DNA from 4 places in the Sporosarcina sp. P20a genome. Region 1 is predicted to be linked to each of the others. Evidence: riboswitches for the same ligand, from Rfam matches in the RefSeq annotation. Region 1 holds a riboswitch; each other region holds the start of a gene.
What was found. A riboswitch is a leader RNA that binds a small molecule or an ion and turns the genes downstream of it on or off. The one in region 1 is predicted to bind cobalamin.
Positions count from the first base shown of each region.

Region 2: it holds a riboswitch for cobalamin, as region 1 does, so the genes downstream of both, CSV72_RS05870 (S-layer homology domain-containing protein) here and CSV72_RS10050 (DUF4430 domain-containing protein) in region 1, are expected to answer to the same signal.
Region 3: it holds a riboswitch for cobalamin, as region 1 does, so the genes downstream of both, CSV72_RS13340 (ABC transporter substrate-binding protein) here and CSV72_RS10050 (DUF4430 domain-containing protein) in region 1, are expected to answer to the same signal.
Region 4: it holds a riboswitch for cobalamin, as region 1 does, so the genes downstream of both, CSV72_RS09760 (hypothetical protein) here and CSV72_RS10050 (DUF4430 domain-containing protein) in region 1, are expected to answer to the same signal.

Region 1 is NZ_PDYT01000010.1:45,274-48,482, forward strand. Features, by position in the region: gene CSV72_RS10045 (ABC transporter ATP-binding protein) at 1-613, opposite strand, end outside; TPP riboswitch at 699-796, opposite strand; cobalamin riboswitch at 938-1,125, shown strand; gene CSV72_RS10050 (DUF4430 domain-containing protein) at 1,248-3,209, shown strand, end outside.
Region 2 is NZ_PDYT01000003.1:60,190-63,398, forward strand. Features, by position in the region: gene CSV72_RS05865 (energy-coupling factor transporter transmembrane component T) at 1-174, opposite strand, end outside; gene CSV72_RS05870 (S-layer homology domain-containing protein) at 257-1,957, opposite strand; cobalamin riboswitch at 2,101-2,284, opposite strand; gene CSV72_RS16860 (hypothetical protein) at 2,425-2,601, opposite strand; gene CSV72_RS05880 (glycine betaine uptake BCCT transporter) at 2,970-3,209, shown strand, end outside.
Region 3 is NZ_PDYT01000020.1:24,490-27,698, reverse strand. Features, by position in the region: gene argS (arginine--tRNA ligase) at 1-565, shown strand, start outside; cobalamin riboswitch at 1,283-1,409, shown strand; gene CSV72_RS13340 (ABC transporter substrate-binding protein) at 1,550-2,536, shown strand; gene CSV72_RS13335 (FecCD family ABC transporter permease) at 2,529-3,209, shown strand, end outside.
Region 4 is NZ_PDYT01000009.1:82,411-85,619, reverse strand. Features, by position in the region: gene CSV72_RS09760 (hypothetical protein) at 1-1,170, opposite strand, end outside; cobalamin riboswitch at 1,344-1,520, opposite strand; gene CSV72_RS16745 (hypothetical protein) at 1,688-1,858, opposite strand; gene mdh (malate dehydrogenase) at 2,236-3,186, opposite strand.

The DNA.
Region 1 (3,209 bases):
CCGATAGAAATAGTGCTTCGTCGATATCATGTGTGATGAAGACGATCGTTTTGTCGAGCTTTTGCCATTGGTCGATTAACCACTCTTGCATCGTCAGCCGTGTAATCGCATCTAGAGCGCTGAATGGCTCGTCCAGCAAGAAAATAGTGGAACCTGTTAAGATTGTTCGCAAAAAGGAAACACGTTGTCGCATCCCGCCTGATAAATTTCCAGGGTAGGCGTTTTCTTCTCCAGGCAATCCGAAATCAGCGAGTAGCTGGATAATTTCATCTGATGAAGGTGTACTTCCTTGAAGTTCCAGTGGCAGTCGAACATTTTCAAGAATGGTTCGCCATGGCATGAGTAAGTCTTGCTGCGGCATATAACCGACTTTGCCTAACCGCTTTGCTGTCGCTTCTCCGTTCAATGAAATCTCTCCACTGTCAGGATTCTCAAGACCCGTGATGAGTCGGAACAACGTGCTTTTTCCGTATCCGCTTGGTCCAATGATGCTGACAAATTCGCCTTCATTCACATGCCAATCGACTTGATCGAAAATAGCAGTTGGTTTCGAAGCGTTCGTTGCTTGATAATGAAAGGATACATTCGTAAATTCTAAAACATTAGTAGTCATATGATTACCACTTCTCATTTCCTCAAAAAATACACACAAAAAAAACCACTTCTATGTGCGAAGCGGTTGCATAGTACGGTCGAAATCCGTCATATGTCCACTTCCCTCCGCTAGCATTATCTAGTGCAGGTTCAAGGGTTAAGGCGAATGCCTCTCTCAGCTAAAGCACCCCTAGTGTTTATCCATCTCTTATCGTTACATAGTCTGAAAAGATAGTCAAGATAGGACAGGAATAAATTGGTCAATTATAGGAATTTGGAAAACACCTTACACGTCAAAAATCTTGCTATTGCAATTGTTATGTCGACTCCTTATGATTAATAGTAGTTTATAGCGTATTTTGGTGTCTTGCTAGCTTGCAAGACTTAAAAAGGAATCAGGTGAAAATCCTGGACGGTCCGGCCACTGTAATTGGAAAGTGACTTCAGACAACCACTGGTATTCGTACTGGGAAGGGTGAAGTTGCGTTTGTATCCAAAAGTCAGGAGACTTACCATAATACCATGCTTACAACCTTCCGGAAAAAGGTATGTATGTTGTGTTGTATTATGTATGTCTAAACACGCATCCATCCATCCTTGTCTCTTTCCGGAGGCGGGATTTTTTTATTGAAAAAAATAGGGGGTAGGAGTCGTTGAGGAATGGTAGTCGAATAAGTAAGATATTATCTGTGTTGCTAAGTTTGATGTTGGTATTGTCGTTTGTAACCCCGACAGTACAAGCGGTGGATACAGGTGTAGAGAATACAAAAGGAACAGTTGTCGAGCAGACAGATGTGGAAGAATTACTAGCTAAAACCGTTCAGTTTTATAAAAACAAAGGAATGAAATTGGATTCATGGCAAACATTAGTCGGACTTTACGCGGCAGGTGAAGATCTGAATGATGGTAAGTGGAAATTACCAGATTGGCAAAGAAAAGATCCAGGTAATCTGGAACCTATACATCATGGCACAGAGCATATTCGCTTTATCTTCGGATTACTTGCAATGAACGAAGATCCAGCTGATGCATGGGAAACGAATCGGAATCTTTATGTAGAATTGGCGTCACAACAAAATGAAGAGACAGGCTCATTTGGCGGCATTAATAAACATATGTGGGCTTTGCTTGCGATGGATACAGGCGAACGTCTAGGTGCCGATTTAGGCGAGTGGAATGCGGATAAGAAACAAAAAGCACTCCAGTTTTTAATCGATAACCAAAATGAAGATGGCGGATATTCATTCTTCGGTCCGGATTCAGACCCAGATATGACAGGTATGGGCATGATTGCTTTGTCGAACTATCAAGGGGAAGAGGCGGCAGATGCAGCTATTAAGAGAACGAAGAACTTATTACGAGCTAGACAATTAGATTTAACCACTGGTGGATTTAATTCACCTGGTAAAATTGGAATGGGTGATAATGCCAACTCCACAGCGACAGCGATTTGGGGTCTAGCTGCAGTCAATGAAAATGTACTAGCAGAAAATTGGCATGTAGGCGATCAGACAGTAGTAGATGCAATAAAAGGTTTCCAGTTTGGAGATGGCTCTTATAAGTGGAAAGCTAAAGATCCGAGAGCGAACTTAATGGCAACAGAACAAGTATTGCTTGCGCTTGCAGACATGAAAGCGGGAAATTCTGTTTGGAATCGAATTGCTTTAATAGCAGAGCAACCTGCAGCCCACGTGAACATCGATGGGTTAGATGCACCGATTCTTTCAGATACTGAAGTAACTTTCGAAACAGGCAGTACGATTGTACAAGTGGTTGAACAGTTGCTAAAAGAACAAAATATTCCTTACGAGTTGGATCAAGCGAAAGAGAATTTTGTATCGATTAACAACGTTCAAAATGGAAGCTTACATGGCAGTGATCAGTGGGTTGTTGATGTTAATGAAGGATCATCTACTTCACTAATTGATAACGCAGTCAATGAAAATGATAAGATTCACATTTTCTATAAACGCAATGCAGTTCTTGAATCCATTACGAAGTTGAAAGTCGGGGACAAGGATCCGACTATTGAACTCACATTAAGTGGAGACACGTTTACGGAAGCCGCTTCAGACGCTAGTAACTGGACTATAGGTAATGGAGTTCTAACAGTTGGCTCTGTTACGGTTGAAAGTAACCAAAAAGTACTTCTACCTTTGCAAGGTGAAGTACCAAATGAAGTGTTATCCATAACTGGACTTTCTAAAGCAGTGCAGTCTAATGTAAAAACTACTGCGTATAATACTCCGTCTATACCAGAAATTATTCGTACGGTAGACGATATGCTTGCGGATACGTTACGTTTCTATGAAGTGGAGAGATATAATAAGGCTAATTTCATACGGAATGTGCCTGGAATTAGTTGGACGGAATTGGTTGCATTGGGTGCGTCTAGTTCACAATTGCCGGATTGGCTTACTAAAGATCCTGGATTACAGAAAGATGAATCAGATACGGCTCATATTCGCTATATCTTCGGTTTGCTAGCAGTAGGAAAAGATCCATCTACTGCATGGGCAACTAAACGAAATCTTTATGCAGAGCTAGCAGCACAACAAAAGGCAGATGGATCGATTGGTGCTATAAATAAACACGCCTGGGCGATGCTCGCTTTA
Region 2 (3,209 bases), on a different contig from region 1:
CGGCGTCCACTGCTTCATCGCTTGTCCACCGTCATGTGATAAATTGACCCCAATTAATGCCAGGCAGCCGGCTAGTAAAAAGATCGGATGATTGAAGAACATTGCAAAAAAGCCAAGGCAACTATAATAAAAAAACATCACGAAAGGGTGAATTGCCTGTATTCCATTGCCCATAACCCTTCCCCTCTCTACTCCCTTAAAATACTACACGTTAAAGACAGACAATCTTGCACCACGCGGGTGCAAGATTGTGTGATCATTTTGTATTCAAAAACTCTATTAACATTTTCATAGCATGTGCACGAGACGTAGAGTTACTCGGCATAAAGTTGCCATTCTCTCCTTTTGCCATCTTCAAATCATATAGCATGCTCATCGCTTTTACAGCTTCCATATTGTATGAACGAATATCACGGAAAGGCGCCATTTTTTCGAACTTATACACTTCGCCATTCTTCACTTCATACGCACGGTATAACATAAGCGCCATCTGTGCACGCGTTACTTCTTGTGCGGGCATAAATTTGCCGTCTCTTCCCTTAACCAAACCATGATGGTACGCAGCTGCAATTTCTGCTTGTGTACTTGAAGCATACTTTTGTATATCAGGGAATGGCGCTTTCTTGTCCGTTTCCAAATCCAATGCACGAACTAAAATAGATACAGCTTGCGCACGTGTCAGTGATTGATTCGGCTTGAACGTATGATCTTTATAGCCACTCGCAATTCCTAGCTCCACTGCTTGATTAATATAATCCTTTGCCCAGTGTGTTTGAATATCCGTAAACTGTGGAGTTGGAGTTGGAGTTGGATTCGGTTTTGGATTTGGATCTGGTTTTGGATCTGGCTTCGGATCCGGTGTTGGTTCAGGATCTGGCTTCGGATCCGGTGTTGGTTCAGGATCTGGCTTTGGCGACGGAACGACAGGTACTTCCGTGAAGTTGTACAATATACCTTTGCCTTTCGTGAACAAATCAAATGCCACTAAAGCTTGCAATGCTTGCTCCGTTGCCATTGCGTTCGAACGGCTATCTCCTGCTGTATGCTGGAAGCCACCGTCAGATGTTTGGAAACTCAACAGGTGGTCAATTAAGTTGATACCATTCTTCGTGAACATCGGTATACGTGGATCAATTTGATTAGCAGTTAGACCGATGATAACTTGCGATGTCGCTTCGCTTGAAATACCGCCAACGAACGCTTCGTCGAATCCACCAGTTGGACCTTGATTGACAGATAGATAATTGACCGCTCGATCAACAGCTTTCTTTACAACTGGTTGATCAGTGTATGGAGCTAAACCAATAAGCGCCATCGCAGTCATATCATAGCTCGCTGTTCCTGTACTACTCGTAGACAAACTCCACGCACCATCTTCGCGCTGATAGCTCAATAGCTCAGCCACTATTTTCTCTCGATTCCAACGTGCTTTTTTCGGAATCTCATAATTTTTTGTATCGAGTGCAATTAATGCATAGATTAAACCATTTGTCCCTTGGCGTATCATTGTATCTGTATTTGCTACATCAATACTGTTATAAATTTTATCAAGTAAATTGACACCATTCGTATTCGTAGGATCTTTACCGATCGCTACAGCGGCTATAGTCAGACGTTCTGCATCCGTTATTTTCAGTCGGGCTTGCCCTACAATTTGATTTTGTATATGTTGATTGAACGCTTCATTATAGCTTGCTGGAACCGCTACTCCTGCTTTTGCTAATCCTACGGCTACCCAGTCACTAGATACTGGTTTACTAAGTACATATTTTGTAACTTTCTCAATCGCTTCAGACACGCGCTTCGAATCGGTAGAAGGTGTAGAAATAGCGGCTTGCGGGCTTATATTACTTTGTTGAACATCCGAATTCGCTAAAGCAACTGAACTCGTTGCAGGTAACAGCATCGTTACTGCTAGTAAAACACTTGCAATGATAGATACATAACGCTTAAACAAATGATTTCCCCCTTATCCTAGTTTGGTAATTGAACGTATAAAAGCCCTTGCCTCCAGAAAGAGACAAGGGCACTATGTATAAGCGGACTTCAGTTAATGACTTATTACATCCAATACACTATGCATACCTCTTCCTGGGAGGCGTAACGCATGGTATTTTGGCAAGTCTCCTGACTTATGGATCATCACATCTTCAACCTTCCCAGTATTTCACCAGTGGTGTTTTGAAGATATTTCCCATTTACAGTGGCCGGACCGTACAGGATTCTCACCTGTTTCCTTTTCATCTTTACAATAATGTAAAGAACCAAAATATTCTATTCAATTTTACATTAGTATATCACATGCTCACCTGCTACTTTTTATTATTTCAAAAGAATAGTATAAAAGACCGATGAAAGAATCTCTCATCGGTCTTTTCGTGAATATTATTTATTTCATCACGTGCTATATAAGTGAGTGAATGCTTACAGCTCCTGATAATCCCGCTGATAGACTCCGCCGTCTTTCACTTCTGCATGATAAAGTGCTTTCAGTGCAAAGCTTTTCTCTAGCTCATGCTCTTTCATAATCTCTTTCAATCGCCTGTTTAACTCTGGGCTATGCTTTACGAGCTGAAGCATCTTAGGTTGTGAATATTGCACGAAAATCCCCTCCTCATTTCATTTGTTTCTATAGTATAACACGGCTATGGTTCTTGATGTATGAAAGGAAATTGTTCTTCTAGCTGGAAATCACCCTCAACTTTCATGTATACTGGCACAAGCACAAGCTAATGACTATGGGCAAGTAAATGAATTGCACTACAGAACCAACTTACATATTGGACGAGAAGGAATTTTTCTCGTCTTTTTTATTTTCACTAGTAATGACTTTGTCAACAAACCGCCTTTTATTTAGCGTTTATACGGGCGACTAAATGGGTATTGTCAAGTGTATGTGTGCAATTTTATTGTGCTTTTTCGATTATATACTTAGCTCATTTCACAAACCACATTCAAAAGGAGGACCTATGAAAAAAGTATCGTCAACATTTTATATTACGTTAGCAGCGGTCGTATTGGCTGTCGGTTATGGTGTAATTGCTCCCGATCACTTTGAGGCTGTCACGCTCGTTATAAGGAACTTCATTTCTGATTCATTCGGCTGGTATTACTTACTGACAGTTTCTATGTTATTCTTCATCTCAGTTTATTTGATATTCAGTCCACTCGGCAGGATTCGATTGGGGAAAGACAGTGATAGACCGCAG
Region 3 (3,209 bases), on a different contig from region 1:
GGCGCAAATGGTTCAGCTTTATAAAGACGGAGAAAAGTTCAAGATGAGCAAGCGAACAGGAAAAGCGGTCACACTACGTGAACTTGTAGAAGAAGTCGGCCTAGATGCTGTACGTTATTTCTTCGCGATGCGCTCAGGCGACGCACAAATGGACTTCGATCTAGATTTGGCAGTATCCAAATCCAATGAAAACCCTGTCTACTACGCACAATATGCGCACGCGCGTATTTGCTCAATCTTGCGTCAGGCAAAAGAACAGAACGTAGAAGCGTCAACAGACAACGTCACGCTATTGCAAGACGAAAAAGAGCTAGAGCTACTAAAGAAACTCGGAGACTTCCCGAAACTAATTAGCGACTCAGCTCGCATGCGCGCACCACACCGGGTGACAACATATATCCAGGAACTCGCGGCTACATTCCATAGTTTCTACAATGCTAATAAAGTGCTCGATCCGGAAAACAAAGATCTTTCCGAAGCGCGTTTGGCTTTGATTACAGCAACTAAAACTACGATTGCCAACGCGTTGAAACTGGTTGGCGTTAAAGCACCTGAAAGAATGTAATATGTTGAAAATGGCCAAGCGGGTTTACTGCTTGGCTTTTTTGCTTTCGCTTTTTGAGGGGGAAGGGGAAGAGCAAAAGCCGTCCTCCGTAACGGCTCTCACTTCGCTTCACTGGTGTTCCTTTCTGAGTTAGAGAATGAAGTTCAAGAGCTTACAAGCAATTGTTTTCTAAGGTTGTGAGAGGAAAAGCACCGTTACGCTACGTTCCAGGCGGACGCGTTCGGGAGGGCTCGCGGCAAGCCAACCAGGTCGCTGCGCTTCCTTTGGTTGTCTAGCCTGTCGAGCTGATCCTCCCCGAGTCGCCGCCTTGCACTTCGCTTCACTGGTGTCCTTTCTTGAGTGTGAAAGTGAAGTTCAAGGGCACACCTCGTGTTTTCTTGTCATATCGAGTAGGGGATGTAATTGATGCGTTGCGTACTTATCTTGTTGAAAAAATGAATATGTCCAAAAAGTTCCAATGGCCCTAGACGCATCAACAACTTAAAAGCGGTTCAACCTGCCAACACAACAAAAAGTAAGGAGTGAGGCGGAAGCAGGGGGCGACTCCGGGAGGATCAGCCTGACAGATGAGACAACCAAAGGGAGCAAAGCGACCTGGTTGGCTCAACCAAGGCCCTCCGGAAAGCGTCCCCCTGCTGGAGCCTCACTCCCAAACACGTTTCAATCTCCTCCTATCCCCTGTACAACCACCGCTATTATCGCTATAATAAGTCATAATTACATATCTTCTGAAAAGGTTCTCGAAACTTGAGATGAAAAGCGAAATCGGTTCAAATCCGATGCGGTCCCGCCACTGTAAGTGCGATGCACAAGCCAGGTCACCTGCCTTTTTAGAAAATGAAGTTCCGCGGCAACCTACGAGGATAGGTACAGTGGAAGAAATCATGCGCTGATTTCATCCCACCTAATCCTTCGAACTATCGGAGGTTTTTTTCATGTCTGCGGCTTGCGTAATGCACCACACATATTAGAGGAGGAACACACATGAAGAAGTTTTGGCAACTGATGCTGACAGCAATGATCGCGGTACTACTACTTGCAGCATGCGGAAGCGACAGTAAAAAAGAAGAAACACCGGCAGATGAAAATCAGTCTGGCGAAGAATCGAAAACAGAACAACAATCAACGGATACAACGAGTTATCCATACACGTTGACAGATGCAACCGGTGAAGAAATTACATTTGAACAAGCGCCGGAAACTGTCATTTCATTAATTCCAAGCAACACGGAAATTTTATTCGGTATTGATGCAGGTGATCAAGTTATCGCAGTAACAGAAAACGATGACTTTCCTGAGGAAGTAGCGGATCTTGATACAGTAGGGGACTTTACGGTCAACGTGGAAAAAGTCATTTCATTGCAGCCGGAAGCGGTATTTGCACATGAAATGATGATGGGTTCGAATGAAGAAGGTTTGAAACAAATTCGTGACGCAGGCATCCCGGTAATCGTCGTACCGAATGCGGGAACTTTTGATGAGACATATGAAACAATTGAATTGATTGGTAAAGTCATGGACAAAAATGTGGAAGCGAATCAAATCGTTGAAGATATGAAGACAAAAATTGCGGATATCGAGAAGAAAGCAGCGGACATCACGGACAAGAAGCGCGTGTTTGTTGAAAACTCCGATGCACCTGAAATCTATACGCCAGGAACAGGGACATTCCCTCAGCAATTCTTGGATATGATCCACGCTGAAAACATCGTGACAGAAGAAGGCTGGATTATGATCAGCCCTGAAACAATTGTAGATGAAAATCCGGATGTGATTTTAGCTATATATAGCTATGTTCCGAACGTCGTAGAAAATATTAAAACGCGTGACGGGTTTGATGCGGTGACTGCGGTCAAAGAAGATCAAGTTATTCAACTGGATGAAGATATTACAAGCCGTACAGGTCCACGTTTAGCTGATGGATTAGAATTGTTTGCGAAAGCAGTCTATCCTGAGGTATTCGGTGAATAAAACCGCTCTCGCCTATGTCGTGTCGATTGCCACATTGCTTGTGGCGATCTGGCTCGGCGTATCGATCGGTACAGTGAAAATACCAATAGAGACGCTATGGAATCAATCGGATGCGACTGCGAGTAATATTTTGTGGAAGATCCGTATGCCGCGTGTGTTGCTGGCAGGAATCGTCGGTGCATCACTGGCTATTTCAGGAGCCGCTTTCCAAGGGCTATTGAAAAACCCATTAGCTGATCCTTACACCCTCGGAGTGTCATCCGGTGCCTCTGTCGGCGCCGTGATCACACTCTTTTTTGGTATTTCACTACCGATTCTTGGCGCATTCACCTTACCCGTATTTAGTATGATTGGTGCCGCGGTGACGATGTTTCTAGTGATCGGTTTTGCACGTCTCGTCGATCGGTCAATGAAAATGGAAACGATTATTTTAACAGGAATCATATTTGGTTCATTTCTCGGTTCCGTACTGTCGCTGATGATTGCGTTAACGCAAGAAGAACTCCGTCAGATTGTCGGTTGGCTGCTTGGTAGCGTATCGATGCGCGGTTGGAATTATATTGTAATGGTACTACCGTTTTTCATCATCGGCTCATTCATGCTGTGGCTCAATCGCCGTGAATTGAACGCTTTATTATTCGGTGAAGAACGTGCACATCATCTCGGAGTCAAT
Region 4 (3,209 bases), on a different contig from region 1:
GCCTTGATCGGTATGGCGCTGTTCTGCAGTTATTCGGTCAATCATCGCGATTTGTTGTTGTTTTGTCGCCTGACTTATCGAACGATGCATTACCGAAGCCGCTTTGCGCAAAGGTATTTGCATTCCACTTTGACTAGATGCATTCTCCAAGTACCGATTAATTTCTACAGCTACTTCTTCAACAAACAGAATGGCCTTCTCTGAATGTAAACCAATTTGCTGATCGGCTATAGCGGTTTCCCAACCTGCCACTTCAATTTTTATAGTATGCCCCCATATACTTTCAATGCCGTTTAGTAAACGTACAAGTATGGTACAAGTACGTTCCAACTCCGTTTCCTGCATTACGTACGGTAATTGAATATACGAGTATAATACTGCTTTTTCCTGTCGTTCTTTATCGGGAAAATGTACTACAATTCCTTCACTTCCAAGCAGCCGTTTCATCAAACCAATGGCTGAGACTTTTTTATGAGTAATAGAGGAGCTGCCAATGGTTTGAGAATACCTTTCACTGTTAAAGTCTCCAAGGGAACATCCCAGACTGCGTTCTACTTGTTCAGCATCAAATAAACGCCAAGAGCCGCACGCTTTTACTTGTTCCATAAAATAATCAGGTATACGTATATGCTTTTCTTTTACCTTGCTTGATAAAAATGATTCAATTCTGTCGTCAGCAATATCCATAGTATATTGCTGTACTCTCGTCTTTCGCTGATAAAACGTCTTACCAAAGAACGACATGATTTCTGCTGGTAAAGTCACATAGCCATGGCTCAGTATCCAATATGCTTCCTGTACTTTCTGCAAGCGCCGGACAGTTTCATTTTGCATCGCAGCCATTGCAATGAGCATGAGCCGTTCCTGCGGCAGTCCTATCCGCTGATTATAATAATCAGATGTTACAAATTCATTCATATACTGCTGCAATTGTGCAGAAGGTATCAATCGATCGCGTTCAGCTACGATCTGTAAGCCGAGCCATTTAATTTCACTTGCCGAATAGTTATAGATCCATTGACCGTATAATCCGTCTTGTAACAGCTTCCGTACCACTTGATGAAATCCTGAATACACAGGTCTACCACGCCGTTGTTCTGCTTGTTTATACAATATCTGCAATAGCGCATGTTCATGTATTCGTTCCTTTGTCTGTTCAAATACTCTCATGTCGTAGTCTCCTTTCGTAAACAACAAAAAACAATCATTCCGCCTCTTCGGCAAGATGATTGCAATAGTTGTGAATGAGGAAACAAATTCAGGCAACTTGAATACACTCCATACAAAAATGCATAGATACAGATACCTTTTTTGCTTCCACTCCTCAACCCCCGAAGAAAGTGTCGCTTTGACGATACGTGGCAGGTCTCCTGGCTTCACTTCATCCTTCCGCCAATGCCTTCCCATGTCTCCATAGTGGCTAATTCTAGCGGTCGTCCGTGTGTACAGTTGCGGGGACAGCTCCGGTTTACGGATTCCCTTTTATACCTTGATAGGTACCAGCGCATCGTGCAAACTCATTTATTTGATTGACTTCATTTTATCATGGATAACATAGAGAGTGGTAGCGTTTGTTTTCAATAAGAACGAAGACATAACTAAACAGGGTGCCTATGCAGAAAACTACTGTGAGTACATCCACAATCGTTTTTTTGCTAGGCACCCTGTATCGAGCTTTCGTCATTATTTACATTAGTTGTTGTTCGCATAAACAGCCACACTCCGCCAATCCTTGAACATATGCTTCTTCCCATGTGATTCCGTGGATGAAACCATTCTCCGAGTAGCCTGTGATCAAATAGAACGTCTCGTTTTGCTCTGGTAATGATGAATTGCTTTGATAGGTGTTGTTATTCATAATAATTACCTCCTGGACTTTGTATTTTTCATAGTATATGCCATGTCGGGGAATTAAAGAACATTTTCTAAGCTTCTATTTATAAAAGGCTGATTGACAGCGCTTACATTTGGAGAGCCAAAGAAAATAAATTCTTTATATATTTCCGAGCTAGTATATAAAGGCACACTCTATTATTCAGTTAATTCTTTTTATTGTATCACGTAAATAAATAAATGTAAATAAATAAGCGATGATTTCCTATTAACTTTTGTTAGTTTTTAAAATTAACCTATGACTTCTTTATCATTCATCGACTGAAATGTGCCTAAAAAACTTCTTTATATACAAAAACATCTCCCTAAGTCCACTTTACGACTTAGAGAGATCAGTAGTTATTACGACATTTGTTTTTCACAAATTTCGATGACTGCTTTGACAGAGTCAGCTGAATGATCGAGTGCTTTTTGTTCGTCTTCTGTTAACGGAAGTTCAATTACACTCTCAATACCATTGCCCCCAAGAACAGTAGGCACACCTAAGTAGATATTTTGATATCCATATTCGCCTTCTAAGTAAGCGATAGATGGCATAATTCGCTTTTTATCTTTGATAATTGCTTCAGCCATCTCCACCAAAGCGGCAGCAGGTGCATAATACGCACTACCATTACCTAGCAAAGAGACGATCTCCCCGCCACCTTTTCGAGTACGCTCCACAATTGCTTCTAGTCGTTCATTCGAAATGATTTTATCCAACGGAATGCCACCAGCATACGAATAACGCACAAGTGGAACCATATCATCACCGTGCCCACCAAGAACAAAGCCCGAAATATCTTCTACAGAAATATTCAATTCTTCTGAGATGAACGTATTGAATCGTGCAGTATCGAGCACACCTGATTGTCCGATTACACGATTTTTAGGAAAGCCAGTTGTCTTATAGCAAACATACGTCATCGCATCTACTGGGTTACTTAAAATTAGCACGATACTGTCTGGAGCATAGCGTTTCACTTGTTCAGAAACAGAACGCATAATCTTTGCATTGGTCGCAACTAAATCATCACGACTCATGCCTGGTTTACGCGCGATGCCTGCAGTAATGATAACCATTGCAGCACCTTCAATATCCTCGTAATTTGAAGTACCTGTAATACGGGAGTTGAACTGTTGCACAGGACTTGTCTGAAGAAGATCCAGTGCTTTACCTTTTGTCGGATTGGAGAGGTCAGGGATATCAACTAAGACGATGTCGCCTAATTCCTTCTGAGCCGCCATCAATGCGGCAGTTGCCCCTGTGTGACCAGCTCCGATGACTGCGATCTTATGTCGTTTGAAAGCCATGGAAATCACTCCTTTCTATAGAT